4 regions of the Brevibacillus antibioticus genome follow, and region 2 is predicted to be linked to each of the others. Evidence: riboswitches for the same ligand, from Rfam matches in the RefSeq annotation. Region 2 holds a riboswitch; each other region holds the start of a gene.
What was found. A riboswitch is a leader RNA that binds a small molecule or an ion and turns the genes downstream of it on or off. The one in region 2 is predicted to bind cyclic di-AMP.

Region 1 (4,212 bases), 2.4 Mb from region 2:
ATCACTCTTATTTCCTGCTAAGAAGCCAGTAATCGAAGTAAATCATCCATCTTCAACCCGTTGGCCGTAATGGCTCCCGTCTGCCAATATGATCTCTCTACGGGATATACATGGCCGTTCTTAAATGCAGGAACGGTCTGCCATAACGGATCTGCCTTCATTTCCTCAAGTGCTTTCATGTTGCTCTCATCCTCCCACGTCCCGTTGGACGGAAGCAAAATAATATGGTCCGCGTCAAGCTCCGGAATGACCTCCTTCGACAAGACGATATTGCCCTTCGTCATCGCCTCGGCGAACCCTGGCGCCTTCAGCCCAAGATCCTCATACAAGATTTGTCCGACAAACGTGTTATGAATGCCAAAAATATTAATCGATTTATCTACGACGTTCATCCGCAGAACAACAAGCTTCTCATCGCCGATCGCCGCGTTCAGCTTCGCCTTCACATCGACAATACGGGCTTCGTAATCGGCAAGCACCTGCTCCGCCTTGTCGCTGAGACCAAGCAATTCGGCGATTAAGGTCAATGTTTTGCGCGAATCCGCAAGTACGTCGTCCGGCAAGCGGAACGTCGGCGCAACCTTGGAATAGAGCGCGTATTGTGCTGCATCGACCTCTCCGGCGCCAATGATCAAGTCCGGCTCGGACACAAGCATGGCTTCGATGCTGCCGGTCACGTCGAACAACGGCACTTCCAGCTTCAAATAATCCTGCTTGCCCCACATTGGGTTATAATATTGCACAATAGGCGTTACCCCAAGCGCAACCAAATAATCTTCACGATAAAGAGCTGAGATTCGCTTTGGATTTGTCGGAATCTCTACCTCTCCGAAGCCATCGGTTACGACGCGCGTTTCCGTCCGAGGCGGAGCTTCGCTTGGCGCTGCCGTTGCCTGTGCAGGCTGATCGGTAGTCACCGTGGCCACAGCTTGATCGCCTGTCCAGCCGCAACCTGTCACCGTAATCATTGCTGCCGTTATAAGCGATATCCATCCTGTTTTCATAAATCCCGATCTTGCCATGATTAAAATCACTCCAATAAGTTTTATACTTTGTAACAAAACAACCCTTCGATTTATAATGATAATCATTATCATTTTACTTGAGTAAATTTTACCCCAAATTGGATTGCATGCTCAATACACATTCTCTACGACCAGCTTTATACAAACTCGTCACTTCCTGACTAACGAAAAACAATAAAAAAAGGAGCCTCGCATAAGAGGCCCTATCCACCTGCACTGTCTATGAGGTATGCTGAATCAGCTCGGGAAGCATTCGGAGCAGCCGCCGATCATATGCGCATCCCTTTTTCTGACTCATCTTTAACGTCTCTGAACCCGAATAATAAAACAAGAGATATCCTCATTAATCCTACCAAATTTTACGGGTTTCTTTCACCGGTGAATCTCTGTTATTCTAGGTCATGCCAAACAAAACAGCCGAAACTTCCTCTCGAATGGAAGTGCGGGGGATCTTTTTTACTTGCAGATGAGAGATCTGCATGGGGTGAATCGCCAAAGTGCGTAGGGTTGTTTCCTCAATCCGAATCCGTCAACTAACCTCGTAGGCCAAAAAAAGGAGACGATGTGAATATGAAACGCCTCGGTACTATTGCAATCGCGACATTGGGATTGGGATTTGTTCTCTCCGGCTTTTCTAACACAGCTTCTGCCGCTACCACATGTCCGCAATACGGGTATCAACCATATATGCAACCTGTCCAACCGCAAATGCAAGCACCTTACGCAGCACCAGCGAATCAACAGCAGCCAGCTCAACAGCCAGTAAAACAAGCTCACCAACAAGTGGATGCTTCCTCTGTTGGGAAGCAAGTAACCGATTTGGTAAACCAAGAGCGTGCAAAAGCAGGTCTGAAGCCAGTGGAACTGGATGCTTCCCTGAACAAAGTTGCACAAGCAAAAGCGGCTGATATGTCCAACAACAACTACTTTGACCATACAAGCCCTACGTATGGCTCTCCATTTGACATGATGAAACAATTCGGAGTATCTTCTATGACCGCGGGTGAGAACATCGCCATGGGTCAACGCACCGCTGAGGAAGTCATGAACCAATGGATGAACAGTGAAGGACACCGTCAAAACATCATGAATCCTTCCTTCACCAAAATCGGTGTAGGCTTTGTGAATGGATACTGGGTACAAGAATTCATCGGATAAAGAAATTGGATATAAATGCCGAGTCCTCTAGCGGGGACCCGGCTTTCTTGTTTTTTCCCAGCCTTGTCTGGAGTGGCCTTTGAACATCTATCAATCTCCGTGAAAAGCCAACAGCTAGCTTTATACGCTTTATTCAGATTTACTTCCCATTTCTAGTTCGTTTGTCTTTTCTTCATCCACCGATTCCGCACCTTCTCGAATTTTTTCTACAACTTCTTCAGATTTGAGTTGCTTGTGTGAAGGAAGTTCTAAAGATGTAGAAGCACGTCGATCGAGCCACAAGCTTTCCTCACCTTCCCTATCAGTTGCAACGAAAATAAACCCACCTGAATAACTAAAGTACTTCATGTTTACATTTTCCCCGAGCGTATTTTTCATGTTCTTGTAAAGGTCAAACAACTCAGGGCCACTTTTTTCACCACCAGCCATGATTGGCTCTGTATCTGTTGCTAAAACTATACCTTTTACTTCATCCCCTTCCATAATGAAGGAAAGCTTTTCATCCGTTGAAGATAGTAGTCCTTGCATATTCGTATCGTTGTATTTACGTATTTTATCCGCTTCTGGTAAAACAGCTCCCTGAATTGAAAAATCCGAAAGGGTTACATTACTACTCCATTTGCTTAAGGGTTTGTTCCCTTGGTTACGTGCCTGTTCCATCTTTACATATGCGTTTAGCGCTTCCTTATCCCCTTGGTTAATGGCCCCAGCCCAAGTAGCCAATGATATTCCAGCAACAATTACCGCACCTATCAATGTCCATGTGTATTTATTCATAACTACCCCCCAAAAATTATTCATCTTTTGCATATGGTTTAGTTATAGGAATATCATACCAAAATTTGGATACCCATGAGAATTGTTCTTTGGCATCATTTCATCCACACGGCAACCTGACCTCAAAGCATGTTCGAATCAAATCACTTTGGACAGAAATCGTTCCCCGATGCTTCTCGACGATATTTTTAGCAATAAACAGGCCGAGTCCTGTTCCTCCCCCTTGATGCGTTCGCGCTTTGTCACCCGTAAAAAACATTTCAAAAATATGCGGCAGCGCCTCCTCAGGTATCTGGTCGCCGTAATTCATGATTTGTACAACCACTTCATCGCCCTCATGATAAGCGTTCAAATCGATAAATTGACCATCGCCCCCGTAGCGTATCGCGTTGGTCAGGATGTTCTCAAATACGCGTGCCAGCAGCTCCCCATCTCCCACGATCACTAATTGGGCAGCAACCGTACACCTCCCGACGAGCTCATTTTTCTCAAAGGAAGGATACAGCTCTTCATTTAACTGGACTAGCAATTCACTCAAATCAATGACCTTTTGCTCGATGTTGACCATGCCGTAATTCATTCTCGTAATTTCGAAGAGCTCATCGATCAGCTTTTCCAATCGTTGTGACTTGGTAAAAGCAATCGTCGCATAATGCCGCATTTGTTGTTGTGGCATCTGCTCGTCTCGTAAAACTAAATCTAAATAACCCAGAACAGATGTCAGTGGTGTACGCAAATCATGCGCCAGATTCAAAACAAGCTGATCCTTGCTGTTTTCGGCGAAATCTCCTCTTTCTACCGCCTTTTGCAGCATTTCGCTTGCTGTATTAATATCCTTGGCGATTTCTGCAAACTCATCATTGGATGGAATATGGACATGCCGTGTAAAGTCTCCACTCGCGAGATAATGAATGCCCGTAGAAATCTCCCGAAAGTAGCCAGCATACCGTTTGGTTAGAAGATAGAAAAACAAGATCGCAATGGGAGCAAAGACAATCAAAAAGAAATTGATATCCCCCATCTCCCTGATGAAATAACGAACCTGGGCGAGCGGATCTTCGTACTTAACCCCCACCCGATAGTAAAACTGGAGTACTTTATAGAGCAGATAGGTTACGATACCGGCCAGAAGCATGCCAAACCCAAGAAGCCCAAGCATTTTGAAACGAAAGCTATGTCTCCCCTTCGCCATGGAAAAAATAAACCACTCCCTATACTCGTTTTCGTCCAAAGATCAATCATGATAGACTCT
Region 2 (4,212 bases):
GTCAAAGTTCAGACGCTGAACCGCCAAGGAGAAACCAAGACAATCGAAGCCGAAGATTTCCTTGCTCGGTGTGTTCAGCACGAGATGGACCATCTGGAAGGAATCTTGTTTATTGATCATACGGAAGAGCTCTACTCAGCAAGAACAGGAAAAAAACTGAATCGCAAGGATTTGCACCGGATACAAGCGAAAAGTAGGAAATAAACGGAGCATAAACAGCGAGGAGATTGACTCATGAAGCGTTGGAACATTATGTTAACGGGTTTTGGAACAGTTGGACAGCAGGTAGCCAGACTGCTGGAGCAGCGACGGGAGCGGTACCGCGAGCTATATCAAGCGGATGTCAGACTCGTGGGAGTCGTTCGTTCGGCTTCCGGCCTCTATGATGAGAACGGAATCGATTCAGGAAAATGGGCAGAATATGCTCATACAAAACAAGTAAGGAACCCATCGTGGAACGCGCTGGAATTTATCAAGTCAGCTCAAGCGGATGTGCTCATTGAGGCTGGTCCATCTGAAAAAGAGGGAGGACCCGGTCTTACTTTTATTCGTTATGCATTGGAAAATGCTATGCATGCAATCGCGATTTCAAAAGGTGCACTTGTTGTCGATTATGCTGGCCTAGCCGCTCTAACCAAAAAACATGGCACCGTGTTGAAAGGGAGTGGAGCAACAGCAGCAGCTCTGCCGACGATCGATCTATTGCAGTATAACTTGGCAGGCTGTGAAGTGAAACGAGTCGAAGGTATTTTTACGGGAACAACGAACTTCGTGCTCACAAAAATGATGGAAGAGGGACTCACCTGTATAGAAGCAGTCGAGCTCGCTCAGAAGTTGGGGATTGCCGAACCGGATCCTTCATACGATATCGATGGTTGGGATACAGCTTCAAAGCTCACGATCTTGGCAAACGCCGCTTTTGGCGCGCAACTAAATCTAACTGATATCGCACGCGCAAGTATTCGCGAAATAACCTCGTTACAAATCGAGACGTGGAAAAAGCATGCGAAGATTCCCAAGCTGATCGGAATTATTCAAAAGGAAGCGAATGGTACGGTTTCTGTAGCAGTTGAACTGTGTGCATTGGATTTAACCCATCCATTTGCATCCGTATCAGGTACGACAAAAGCCATACGGGTAGAAACAGATGTCATGGGGGATTTATTGGTTGTTGGAGGAAAATCGGACCCTGTCGCGGCAGCAGCGGCTGCCTTAAAAGACCTTGAACATATCATTAGCAGATAGCCTAAGTTGCATGTGCTTCCAATGTTCCTTAGGAATGAGTTGTTTACAACGGCGAGCATACTAGGGATGCACCACCAAAAACGGCGAGGGGGGCCATACGGATGAACCAATCGTCTGATGTTAATGCCGAGCTGCAGCAAGTATCTGCTTATCCAACCAAGCAAAAAATGCATCAAAAGAACGTCGCTTTGGTAAATGAGCAGGATAGCTGCTGTTGTACCCCCAAAAACCAGGCATCCGAAACACAGCAGGAATAATGCCTACACGAAAAAGCCGGGTCTCGATGAAGAGACACCGGCTTTTCGTTTCGTGCAAAGCGTTTTATCCGATAAATTCTTGTACCCAGTAACCATTTGTGAAGCCTACACCAATTTTTGTGAACGCAGGATTCATAATGTTTTGGCGGTGGCCTTCACTGTTCATCCATTGTTGCATGACTTCTTGTGGACTTTGTTGACCCATGGCGATATTTTCACCTGCAGTCGAGTACTGAATGCCATACTGCTTCATCATGTCAAATGGGGAACCGTAGGTTGGGCTGTTGTGGTCAAAGTAGTTGTTAGCAGACATATCTTGTGCTTTTGCCAACGCTACTTTGGACAATGCTGCATCCATTTGAACAGGATTGAGACCTGCTTTGGCACGTTCTTGGTTCACCAAATCCGCGACTTGTTTCGCAAAATCACCCGTTTTTCCTTGTTCCACTTGATTTGCTGGAGCGGCAGGTTGAGTAACGTTTTTGCTAGGTTGCGCTGGTGCAGCTTGAACTGGTGCTGGTTGTAATGGTGTTTGTTGCACTGGAGCTTGTTGTACGGGTGCAGGTTGGTAAGATCCTGGTTGAATCGGGCATGGTTGTACAGGTGTAGCTTGTCCTTGCTTAACAGGTTGCATCGGCTGTACTGCTTGTTGCTGGCCAGGAACAAAGCCTTGTTTTTGGAAAAAGTTCATGAACTGTTGTGCATTTGGTGCTTTTTGGAATTGTCCCATATTTTGACCCACATTGAATTGGAATTGTCCGTTCTTCAATGGGCAGTTAGAAGCTGCGGAAGCAGAAGAAGCAAACCCTGTCAAAGCCAAGCCCAGACCAAGAGTCATCGCGATTGTAACAGAACCAAAACGTTTCATAAAACAAATCTCTCCTTTTTTTTGCCTACGAGGTTAGTTGTCGGATTCGGGTTGAGGAAACAACCCTACGCCAATTCGGCGATTCACCCCATGTGGAATATCTCATCCACAAAAAAGTCCCCCGCACTTCCTTTTCAAAGAGGAAGTCTCGGCTTATTTCGTTTGGCATGAACAACAATATCAGACAATCCCAATCGAAATAAAGGAGTAATATATGGCAAATAGCTAGAATCGTTGATAAATTAGGCTCATTTCGGTTCGTTTGATTGTTCCTTCCATGCAGTTAAGCCGCCTTCCAATGCATTTGCATGAAAACCATGCTCACGAAGCAGAGCCGCAGCTTTTTGAGCTTTGTTACCTGTTGTACATACGGTAACGATCTGCACATTTTGCGCGAGTTTTTCGGTTTCTTCATCGAGCGGCTTGTCCTGTTCTTTCATTAGAAGATAGGGAACGTTTCGTGTCGATGCATTTTCGTGAACGAGACTACCGGTGATAAATTTCTCGACGTCGCGTACGTCCAATAAAAGTACAGGCACCTTCTTTTTAAGCAGTTCAGATAATTGAATCGTTGTCAACGTATGATTTTGCAATGTAATCCCTCCTACTACTATTGTAACAGAGTACTGCTTCGCCAAGTATAAGGCTGAACGGTTGCTTTTATTGGACAACCATGGTAGAATGAGGTTGCTACTTGAAAAATTGATACCTAATCATTCATCGAGGTGTTTGTATGCTGATGGATAACATTTTTGAATCCCCGATTCACACTGGCGCGGTCATCGGAGCCGCAAGGATGGAAGAGAGGAAGGGCTTTCATTGTTTTAGGTTTTCAAAAGGTTTAGTTTTTATTTTGCAGTTCCGTCCTATGACATTCGCATATTTGCTGAGTAAGTAAAATTCACATATCATGAAGGCGTATCATCGCACATGATCTGGTATTTCTTCATGATATGTGAGCTTTATTTGCTTCGGTAAATATGACTAGCATATTCAAATTGAATTTTTGGAGGTTTTTTTAAATGCAAACGAACGGAACAGTAAAATGGTTTAACGCAGAAAAAGGTTTCGGTTTCATTCAAGTAGAAGGCGGAGACGATGTATTCGTTCACTTCAGCGCAATCCAAGGTGACGGTTTCAAAACTTTGGACGAAGGTCAAAAAGTTCAATTCAACATCGTTCAAGGCAACCGTGGCCCACAAGCTGAGAACGTAGTAAAACTGTAAGTCTCCTTTTAAAAAGTGAAACTGTCCTTTCGAGGGCAGTTTCTTTTTGTTGTAGGACATAGAAGTAAAAAGGCGTTGGGGTCGTCCCCAGCGCCTTTTCCTGGATGCGAACGGATAAAAAAAGGAACTATGGCGACCCACCATAATTCCTCATTTTCTTCCTTCAAGATAGTTAAATACAAGTTTCGATTTCGACAGTTTGGAATTGACTGTCAAGAACGGTAAGACCAACAACTTGACCGCCGCCGATAGAAGTACGGCCATAAGTGGTGAGAAGGACATTTCTGTTGTTTTCTGCTACGGTAAGGCGCACTTCATAGTGGAAAGAAGCGGGGACCAGTGCATTGAAAGCAGTGCGAGTATTCGCAGGGATAAATTGCGTGATGTCAAGCAAGGTGCTAACTGGATTTGTTTGCGTAACTGCGTTACCCCAGTTCAATACTTGCACACGTACTTCAACCTCTTCTGTGTTCAGATTGACCAGGTCGAGGTGAGCGGTGAGAGCAACAGCGAGGTTGTTTTGCAAAATACCAGTCGTTCTCACAGTATTTCTTCTTGGGCGTTTGTGACCTTTTCTTTCAGTATGACCTTGATCGTCGTCGTGTTCGATTTCAGA
Region 3 (4,212 bases), 2.0 Mb from region 2:
GTCCAGGCTCAGCGATAAACCGCCGCAAAAAGACCAAGAAGTCTTGCAAGAATCGTACCTCCTAGGGGAAAAGCAGCCTGATGTACACAGGCTGCCGAATTGACACAATCTATTCTACACCTTATCCCCCAGTTCCTGTTGAATTAGGATTGTACTGGTTTGGCTATCGGTGATTTCACTTCATTAATGGATGCTTTGATGCTGGCAAGTTCTGCATCGAGATCATCCTTTTCCAGTTCAGACAAAGCGTTCTCCCAAGCGCGGTTCGTTTGACGCCATTGTCCACTCATTTGCGCTTCTGCTTCCATGCGCATGACTTTTTCCTCCATGCGGGCGAAGCCACGGCCTGCGGACTGATTGCCGATACCGACAACTGCCTGATTAACTTGCTTTTGTGTACGAGCTACTTGTGCACGTGCCATCAGTGTGAACTTTTTCGCACGCATTTTATAGAACTCTTCCTTCAGCTCAGCCAGCTTCTCGCGCATTTGCGCAGCTGCCTCGGATGCTGACAGGTAGAGAGTTTCATATTCCGCTGCACGGCCTTCGTATTGCTTCTTGTCAGCGAGTGCTCGACGAGCCAACTCGTCTTCTCCCTCAGACAAGGCGAGCTTGACTTGACGATCGCGTTTTTCGATCAGAGCATTGGCTTCGTCCAATTGCTGACGGAATTTCTTTTCCAGTGCAACTTGACGGGCAACCGCTACTTCAACTTGTCCGATTTCTACTTCCATGTCACGCATATATTGATTCAGCATCACTACCGGATCTTCCATCGAATCCAATGCATCATTTACCGAAGCTACTGTCAGGTCACGCAAACGTTTAAAGATACTCATTATTTTTTCCTCCTCATCATATCACATCATATTGTTCATCCAAAAGACTCTTGCGACATAGTGTTATTGCGGCTGCTAAAACGGTTATGACCGTTTTGTTACGTTTCTCTCCCAAGTGTCCAGCGTATCTTCCTTTAATACTTTTTGGGCCCATTCACGCTCCCAAGCAGGTGGCGCTTGTTTTGGTTCTTGGCTGGGACGCAGTAAGCGATATCCCAGATAAATCACCCCAATGGCCAGAAGCGCGTGAAACAGTAGGTCAAGCTTGCCAATCAACATCAGGAACCCGAATAGGAAGACTAGGATTCCCCAAAAACGTGAACCGGTTTGTCCCATGATCTTTTTGGCACCGTATAACATGATCACGCCGGGAATGATGAACCCGATCAAATCTCCGATATCGATACCCACCAGATCTAGAAGAACCACCCCACCGACTAGCAGCAGAACCAGCCCGAGTAGAACTTTGCCAGACCGTTCGCTCATTACTCGCTTACCTCCATTCGTTTTGCATGTGGTGCTTGTGGAACGTTATGCCCTTATTGTAGCCCCCGGTATAGGCTTCCCATAACGGGCGTGCGGTTGGTTTTTCCCTCCGTCCTCGGACGGAGAGAATTTCCTGCCCTAATCGGACAAGCTGTCCCCCAAGCCAGAACAAGGCCGCGTCGAAAGGCGGCTTGCACTATCGAACGAAAACGTTACAGCATTTGACGGTATCTTTGTGACGAATATGTGAACGAACAGATAAAAAGAAGGAAAAAAAGGACTGGCGTAGAATCTTCGTAAGAGTGCGTGTAAAAAAACATCGAAAAATAGCCGAATTCCGCTTGGCGGAAACGGGGGAACCACGTTTTTGGGGTGAATGGTTGCTACTCCTAGCAGCCTAGGGCGTCCTTTCGACCGAACCCTTCAGCTAACCTCGTAGGCTCACGAAGGGAGCAGTTTCTTTTGCGCAAGGTGGTTTTATCTTTATTTATGGCTGGATTGCTTGCTATGGGGGCAGGCGCTGCACAGGCTGCTGAGGAGAATTCTCTGGGTGAAGTAGTCAGCGACTTGTACGGTACCCCTTACAAATCTTCCGGCTCGTCCAAAAAGGGCTTTGACTGCTCCGGTTTCACGCGCTACGTATTTGATGCGTTAGGTGTAGATCTACCTCACAATTCTGCTTCCCAGTACGAATTAGGTACAGAGGTTGACAGAAAAGAATTGCAGCCAGGCGATCTCGTATTCTTCAATACGAACGGTCACAGCATTTCTCACGTGGGTATCTACATTGGAGACGGCACATTCGTGCACTCGGAATCTGGTCGTGGAGTCGTCAACACCAAGTTGAACGATCCATACTACTGGAGCAAGCGTTATGTAGGCGCCAAGCGTCTGAGCGTTCCTGTTCTAGCGAAAGCAGAAATTCCGAAAAAGGAAAAAGCGGTGCAAGCTGCATCGTTGCCGGAAAAACCAGCTCAAAAATAGTCGTTCGGCAAAATAATAAAAGCCAGGGACAAAACGTCTCTGGCTTTTTCTGACGAAATTTAGTACCTGGTCTAAAGAGGTACCCTCACATATTCGAACAACTTAATAACTTACGGGGTTTCTTCCCCTGACCAGGTCAAAGCATGTTATGATAGACAAGACCCATTCTTTGAATGGTATTCCTTATTAATAGAAGTAACTGGGGGTTGTTCCGGTGAAAGATCACATTTTAATTGTCGATGACAATCTGGAAATTATTGAACTGCTAGAAGACATTTTGGAGAACGAAGGCTTCACCGTTTCCTCCGCAGAGAGCGGAGAAGATGCACTCTCCCTGCTCAGCCAAGGAGAGCGACCCAACCTGATCCTTTTGGATATTATGATGCCCAACATGAGTGGCTACGAGCTCTGCTCTCAAATTCGCCGTGAGTGGGATTTGCCTATACTGTTTCTCAGTGCAAAAGGAAAAGCGGTAGATAAGGTAGTCGGCTTCGAAATCGGCGCAGACGATTACATCACGAAGCCTTTTGATACAGAAGAGCTGCTCGCTCGCATTCGTGCCCACCTTCGTCGCTATGAGCGCATTCGCAAACATACCGAAGAGCAGCCTGAGAAGGAAACAGCCTCTTCTCCAATTACAGTTTTGAAATTCAAGGACCTGGAAATTCATAAAGAAACGTATTCCGTTTATGTATGTAATCAAAAGATTGAGCTCTCTACAAAAGAATTTCAACTGCTCACATTCCTCGCAGAAAACGCGGGCATCGTTTTTACTAGAGAGCAAATTTATGACCGTGTCTGGGGATATGGTTATGGCTCGCTCAATACAGTGACCGTCCATATCAAAAACCTCCGTGAAAAGCTGGAAACAGAACGGCAGTTCATCAAAACACAATGGGGGACAGGCTACGTATTTATCGGGGAGAAGCTTTAAATGAGCTTACGCAATAAAATTTTACTCTCCTTCATTGCCTTGCTCACACTCAATATTTTGTTGTTTAAATTTGTTTTTCAAGACATTATTGTCGCTCAACTCAAAAATGATCGGCATAATCAGTACCAGGCTGAGAAGGAAGCCGCAGAGAAGGTCATGCTCAATCAACTGCTTCTCGTCAGTAATTTCAAGGACCCAGTCGAACGCTTGGAGCTTGATAAGCAGTTGCCAGACGACGTGATGTACCGAATGGTCGTGAAGGATGCTAATGGTAACACCATCTACAGCAAAACATCACGCGCCTATAATTTGAAAATGCCTTCTCCCTCCTCATCAAGCCGTGGCGAATCTGCCAAGCAAAGTGACCTCAAAGTGGTCGCTGAGTACCATTTTCAGCAGGAGCCACCGCGTGTAGGGGAGATCGTTGTTTATTTCTACACAGATGATTACGACATGATGGCGACAACAGGGGTTTCCATGATGCTTTTGTTTATTTACGGAAGCATTAGTCTGGTGGGATTGATTCTGCTCGCTTTGTTCGTTCGCTGGATACTACGACCCGTGAACGAATTATCGCGCGTCACCCAAGAAATCCAGGAAGGGAAGCGGCTGGTCACTTTTACGTATCGCTCGCATGATGAGTTTGGGCAACTCTTTCGATATTTCGGGGATATGGTTGATGAGCTTCGTTTAGCGGAAGAAAGACAGGCCGAAATGATTGCTTCAATCGCCCACGACTTCCGCACACCTCTTACCACGATCAAAGGGTATGCGTCATATATCGGCTCTGGTCGTGTGGCGGATATGACCAAAATACAGAAACAGATGGGCAAAATCGAGCTAAAAACGACGGACTTAGAAAAGCTGCTGGATGAGTTGCAGGACTTCACCACCCAAAGCTCCGAAGTTCGACTCGACATTAACCGCATTCATGTCAAAAGCTTCTTGAGAGGAATCATTGAGGACTAT
Region 4 (4,212 bases), 2.7 Mb from region 2:
GCAGCCTGCAAGCCAAGCTGTCGCTCCCATCATCACTGCCAGTAAAGCTGGAACCGTTTTGTTCATTATGTGTTTCTCTCCTTTTTTCCTGCATGTTGAGTAAGCCGATCCAAGACGATAGCGATAATCACGATAGATAGTCCCGCCTCGAATCCTCTTCCTATATCCACTTGCGAAACAGCACGATATACGTCCGCCCCCAAGCCTTTCGCCCCGATCATAGCCGCTATGACCACCATCGACAGGGCGAGCATGATGCACTGATTGACGCCCGCCAAGATCGTCGATTTCGCATAAGGCAGTTGTACTTTCACGAGCTTTTGCCACCCAGTTGCGCCAAAGGCGTCCGCCGCTTCCTCCATTTCCGCTGGGACCTGGCGTATGCCTAAGTTCGTAAGACGCACGATTGGCGGCAAAGCAAAAATAACGGAGGCAATGACTCCCGGCACCTCGCCCAAGCCGAAGAAAAAGATCGCGGGAATCAAATAAACGAACGCTGGCATCGTCTGCATCAAATCCAGTACTGGCGTGACGAGATTACGAAACGTATCGTGTCTCGCGCAAAGAATGCCCACCGGAATCCCGATAGCGATCGAAATAATCGCGGAAGTGAGGACGAGTCCCAATGTCTCCATCGTTTCATCCCAGTACCCCAAATTGTGAATGAGAGAAAGTCCGATAACCGTAAAGACCATGGACGCTCTCCCTGCAAAAACCCACGTAGCGGCCCCCAGCAGCAAGATGAGAATCAGCGAAGGTATCTCTGCCAAAACCGTGGAACAGTAAGTCACCATCGTGGAAATGACGATCGACACCGGATCAAACAATACCCCTTTGTAATGGCCCAGTACCTCCACGAACCCTTCCATCCATTCGCCAATCGGCAGCTTAGGCAAGGCGTCCATCACTCATCACCTCTGTTCTCTGATGCTCTTGGACATTTACTTTTCCTACCAGCCCACCTAGCACCGCTCCTTTTACGACGACACCCAACAAACGCTGCTGCTCGCCCACTACCGCAATCGGGACGTGCAGGTCTGCCATCATCGGGAACAAACTGTGCAGACGTGCGTCAGGTGAAACGGTAGGGAGGTCGGTTTTCATGATCGTCTCCAGCGAATCTCCCGTACTGATCGCGAGTGATACGTCATACGCCGTAATCAAGCCAAGCAGTGTGCGCTTTTTGTCCACGACGTACAAGCTGGACACGCCGTTATCCATCATGAGTTGTAGCGCCACTCGCGCCCCTTTGTCAGGTGTGATTGCTTCTGCCCGTTTCATCACATTTTCAGCAACGAGCACCCTGGACAGGTCGGCATCCTCCACGAATTTCCGCACGAATTCATCCGCTGGGTCTGCCATGATTTCTTCTGGGCGGCCGATTTGAATGATCTGCCCGTCTTTCATAAAGGCAATCCGGTCGCCCAGCCGCAACGCTTCGTGCAAGTCATGTGTAATAAACAGGATCGTCTTTTTCATCGTCATCTGAAGCTCCAGCAGCTCATCCTGCATATCTTTTCGAATGAGCGGGTCCAGTGCACTGAACGCTTCGTCCATCAAGAGAATATCTGGATTATTAGCCAACGCCCGCGCCAATCCGACTCGCTGGCGCATGCCTCCGCTCAATTGATCCGGGTACGCATTTTCCCACTCGGTTAGTCCAACGAGCGCGAGCGCTTCCCGTGCTTTTTCTTGCCGGAGCCCTGGTGGTACTTGTTGAATCTCCAAACCAAACTCCACGTTTTCCCGAACCGTCCGCTGCGGAAACAGGGCGAAATTTTGGAATACCATCCCGAGCTTCTTCCTCCGCACCTCGCGCAAAGCCGATGCCTTCATGTCCACAATTTCTTCCCCATCGATCTCGATGCTTCCGCTCGTTGGGTCAATCAATCGATTGCACAGTCTGATTAAGGTTGATTTGCCGCTGCCGGACAGGCCCATGATGACGAAGATTTCACCTTCCTCGACTTCAAAGCTGACCTGATTGACCCCGATAGACTGGCCCGTTTGCTTGTAAATTTGTTCTTTCGTACGTCCTTCCGCCAGCAGCTTCAAGGCCAGCTCAGGCTGCTTACCGAACACTTTTGTCAGTTGATGGACTTTCATTTTGGGCATGGTATCCCTCATCCTTCGTTTTTTCGTAAATGCAAAAAGCCTGCGAAGTTTCCACACGCAAGCAAAGTCAAGCATGCACGCTTGATTTTTACTTGCGTTGAAAATCCGCAGGCTTACGTAATACCTGGCGCCCATTTTCAGGACTCCCTGTACTCTGTCTTCCTGATTTCGATTGTCAGCGGTTTATGTCGTACCGTTTTCCTCCCAGCGATCCACACCATTTCATTCACGACTGTATCGCGTAAGCTACTCGTCGGTATTTCCATAAAAAATAGGCCGATCCATCCTTTTTCTCCAGAACAAAGGTCCCAAAGAAAAAGCCTGCATCGACCTATCACACGCCCGCCAAGGAATCCCCTGGTTGCGCATTATATGCCTAGACTTTATCCATCCATGACCTTCCCTGCTTTGACCGACGAGGTTAGCTGACGGGTAGGATGGCAGAGAAGACTTTTCCTCATCCCTCCTGATCACTCAGGATTAACCCCAAAAGATTGGTTCCCCCGCTTCCGAGAATCTCGGAACTAGGCCGTATTGTGTTTTGTTGCTTATTTGATCGTGATTGTGACTTTGATTATACGCTCGCTTCCAGTTATTGTGAACGTTCATTTTCGTTGAATCAAACTGAATAGCGCCTTTCTTAATGAGTCGCATTGATTTAGATGGTTCATGCTCATCCAATTGAAGAATCCCTTAGCTATCTTTCCCTTTCTATACACAAACCTCTACGCATACACGCTCCTCATAGGAAAAGCGCTGACTGATGTCCGTGACAACCTCCCAGTCATCCTCCCCGACCCGGATGGAATAAAGCAGTTCTCTCCCCTGAAATTGCACATGAGATACCTTTCCGATAACGCCTTCCATTCCTTGCTGCCACGCTGCGAGCTTCAACTGATCGGGACGAACCGGCAATATTTGCTGAGCGTGAAAGGAAGAAAAGTCGCGGGAAACAGCAATTGGTACCGCTGGCTCTCCTTGTCTCTCCAACAGAAAGGTATTGGGGCAAGACCAGTTTCCTTTTAAGAAGTTAGCCCGTCCCACAAACTTGGCGACAAAAGGCGATTGGGGCGAATAGTATATATCCTGCGGGCTACCTGCTTGTTCCACCCTGCCGCCTTTCATTACGACGATCTGATCCGCCATAGCCAGTGCCTCTGACTGATCGTGTGTGACGTAGACGATGGAAGTCCCCAGCTCGCGGTGAATAAATTGGATTTCCTTGCGCATTTGCATACGCAGCTCTGCATCGAGACTGCTCAATGGCTCGTCCATCAGAAGCAGCGTAGGGTTAAACACGATGGCCCGCGCCAGAGCAACGCGCTGCTTTTGTCCACCAGAGAGCTGATTGGGAAATCTCTCTTCCATTCCTCCAAGACCGACCATCTCCAGCATTTGGGCCACCCGTACCTTTGGATTATCTTTGTAAGCGGCAGGCACGTGCTTTTGATGTTGCAACGGAAACACGACATTCTCATAGACAGTCAAATGCGGCCAAAGTGCGAATGACTGAAACACCATACCAATCCGCCGCTCCTCTGGCGGCTTTCTTCTTGCCTGGTCCGCTACGCACTCTTGATTGATCCAGATTTCTCCGCTGGTAGGCGATTCAAAACCCGCCAATAGCCTAAGCAGTGTCGTTTTTCCGCAACCGCTCGGCCCGAGCAAAGCAACGAATTCCCCTTGTCCAATTTGTAGATCCAGATGGTGGAGCGCCGTCACATCTCCGAATTTTTTGGAAACGCCCTTCACTCTTGCACTGTTCATCCCTGTATCCTCCGTTGCCAATATCGTTTCCATAAACCGCCCATTGTCAAAGCCAGCAGGATGGCCACTACGATCAACGAAGAAAGGGCCGTGCTATGAGTCGTTGATCCCGCCTGCTCAAAGCTAAAAATAACGACACCGATTGTTTCCGAACCGGATGACCACAGAAGCGATGATATTGTCAATTCAGTAAAAGCTGTCAGGAACACCAGAAACAAGCCTGTTGCCATTCCCGGTGCATAGAGCGGAAGCAATATCCGGGACCACCTCGTCCAAAATCGACCACCGTTGATCCGTGCTGCTTCTTCTACTTCCTTGCCCACCTGCATA

Region 1: another riboswitch for cyclic di-AMP. It lies ahead of E8L90_RS20000 (CAP domain-containing protein); the one in region 2 lies ahead of E8L90_RS08035 (CAP domain-containing protein).
Region 3: another riboswitch for cyclic di-AMP. It lies ahead of E8L90_RS17935 (C40 family peptidase); the one in region 2 lies ahead of E8L90_RS08035 (CAP domain-containing protein).
Region 4: another riboswitch for cyclic di-AMP. It lies ahead of E8L90_RS21220 (quaternary amine ABC transporter ATP-binding protein); the one in region 2 lies ahead of E8L90_RS08035 (CAP domain-containing protein).

The regions. Positions count from the first base shown of each region.
Region 1 is NZ_SZNK01000001.1:4,200,385-4,204,596, forward strand. It holds gene E8L90_RS19995 (ABC transporter substrate-binding protein) at 18-1,022, opposite strand; cyclic di-AMP (ydaO/yuaA leader) riboswitch at 1,431-1,588, shown strand; gene E8L90_RS20000 (CAP domain-containing protein) at 1,596-2,183, shown strand; gene E8L90_RS20005 (hypothetical protein) at 2,313-2,960, opposite strand; gene E8L90_RS20010 (sensor histidine kinase) at 3,061-4,152, opposite strand; gene vanT (serine racemase VanT catalytic subunit) at 4,195-4,212, opposite strand, start outside.
Region 2 is NZ_SZNK01000001.1:1,758,734-1,762,945, forward strand. It holds gene def (peptide deformylase) at 1-204, shown strand, start outside; gene E8L90_RS08030 (homoserine dehydrogenase) at 235-1,245, shown strand; gene E8L90_RS30240 (hypothetical protein) at 1,347-1,502, shown strand; gene E8L90_RS08035 (CAP domain-containing protein) at 1,567-2,370, opposite strand; cyclic di-AMP (ydaO/yuaA leader) riboswitch at 2,378-2,534, opposite strand; gene E8L90_RS08040 (rhodanese-like domain-containing protein) at 2,619-2,963, opposite strand; gene E8L90_RS08045 (cold-shock protein) at 3,393-3,596, shown strand; gene E8L90_RS08050 (hypothetical protein) at 3,769-4,212, opposite strand, start outside.
Region 3 is NZ_SZNK01000001.1:3,789,710-3,793,921, forward strand. It holds gene E8L90_RS17920 (class I SAM-dependent methyltransferase) at 1-49, opposite strand, end outside; gene E8L90_RS17925 (PspA/IM30 family protein) at 144-839, opposite strand; gene E8L90_RS17930 (LiaF transmembrane domain-containing protein) at 924-1,325, opposite strand; cyclic di-AMP (ydaO/yuaA leader) riboswitch at 1,644-1,783, shown strand; gene E8L90_RS17935 (C40 family peptidase) at 1,788-2,309, shown strand; gene E8L90_RS17940 (response regulator transcription factor) at 2,524-3,243, shown strand; gene E8L90_RS17945 (sensor histidine kinase) at 3,244-4,212, shown strand, end outside.
Region 4 is NZ_SZNK01000001.1:4,422,481-4,426,692, forward strand. It holds gene E8L90_RS21210 (glycine betaine ABC transporter substrate-binding protein) at 1-66, opposite strand, end outside; gene E8L90_RS21215 (ABC transporter permease) at 66-905, opposite strand; gene E8L90_RS21220 (quaternary amine ABC transporter ATP-binding protein) at 889-2,115, opposite strand; cyclic di-AMP (ydaO/yuaA leader) riboswitch at 2,510-2,656, opposite strand; gene E8L90_RS21230 (ABC transporter ATP-binding protein) at 2,827-3,882, opposite strand; gene E8L90_RS21235 (ABC transporter permease) at 3,879-4,212, opposite strand, start outside.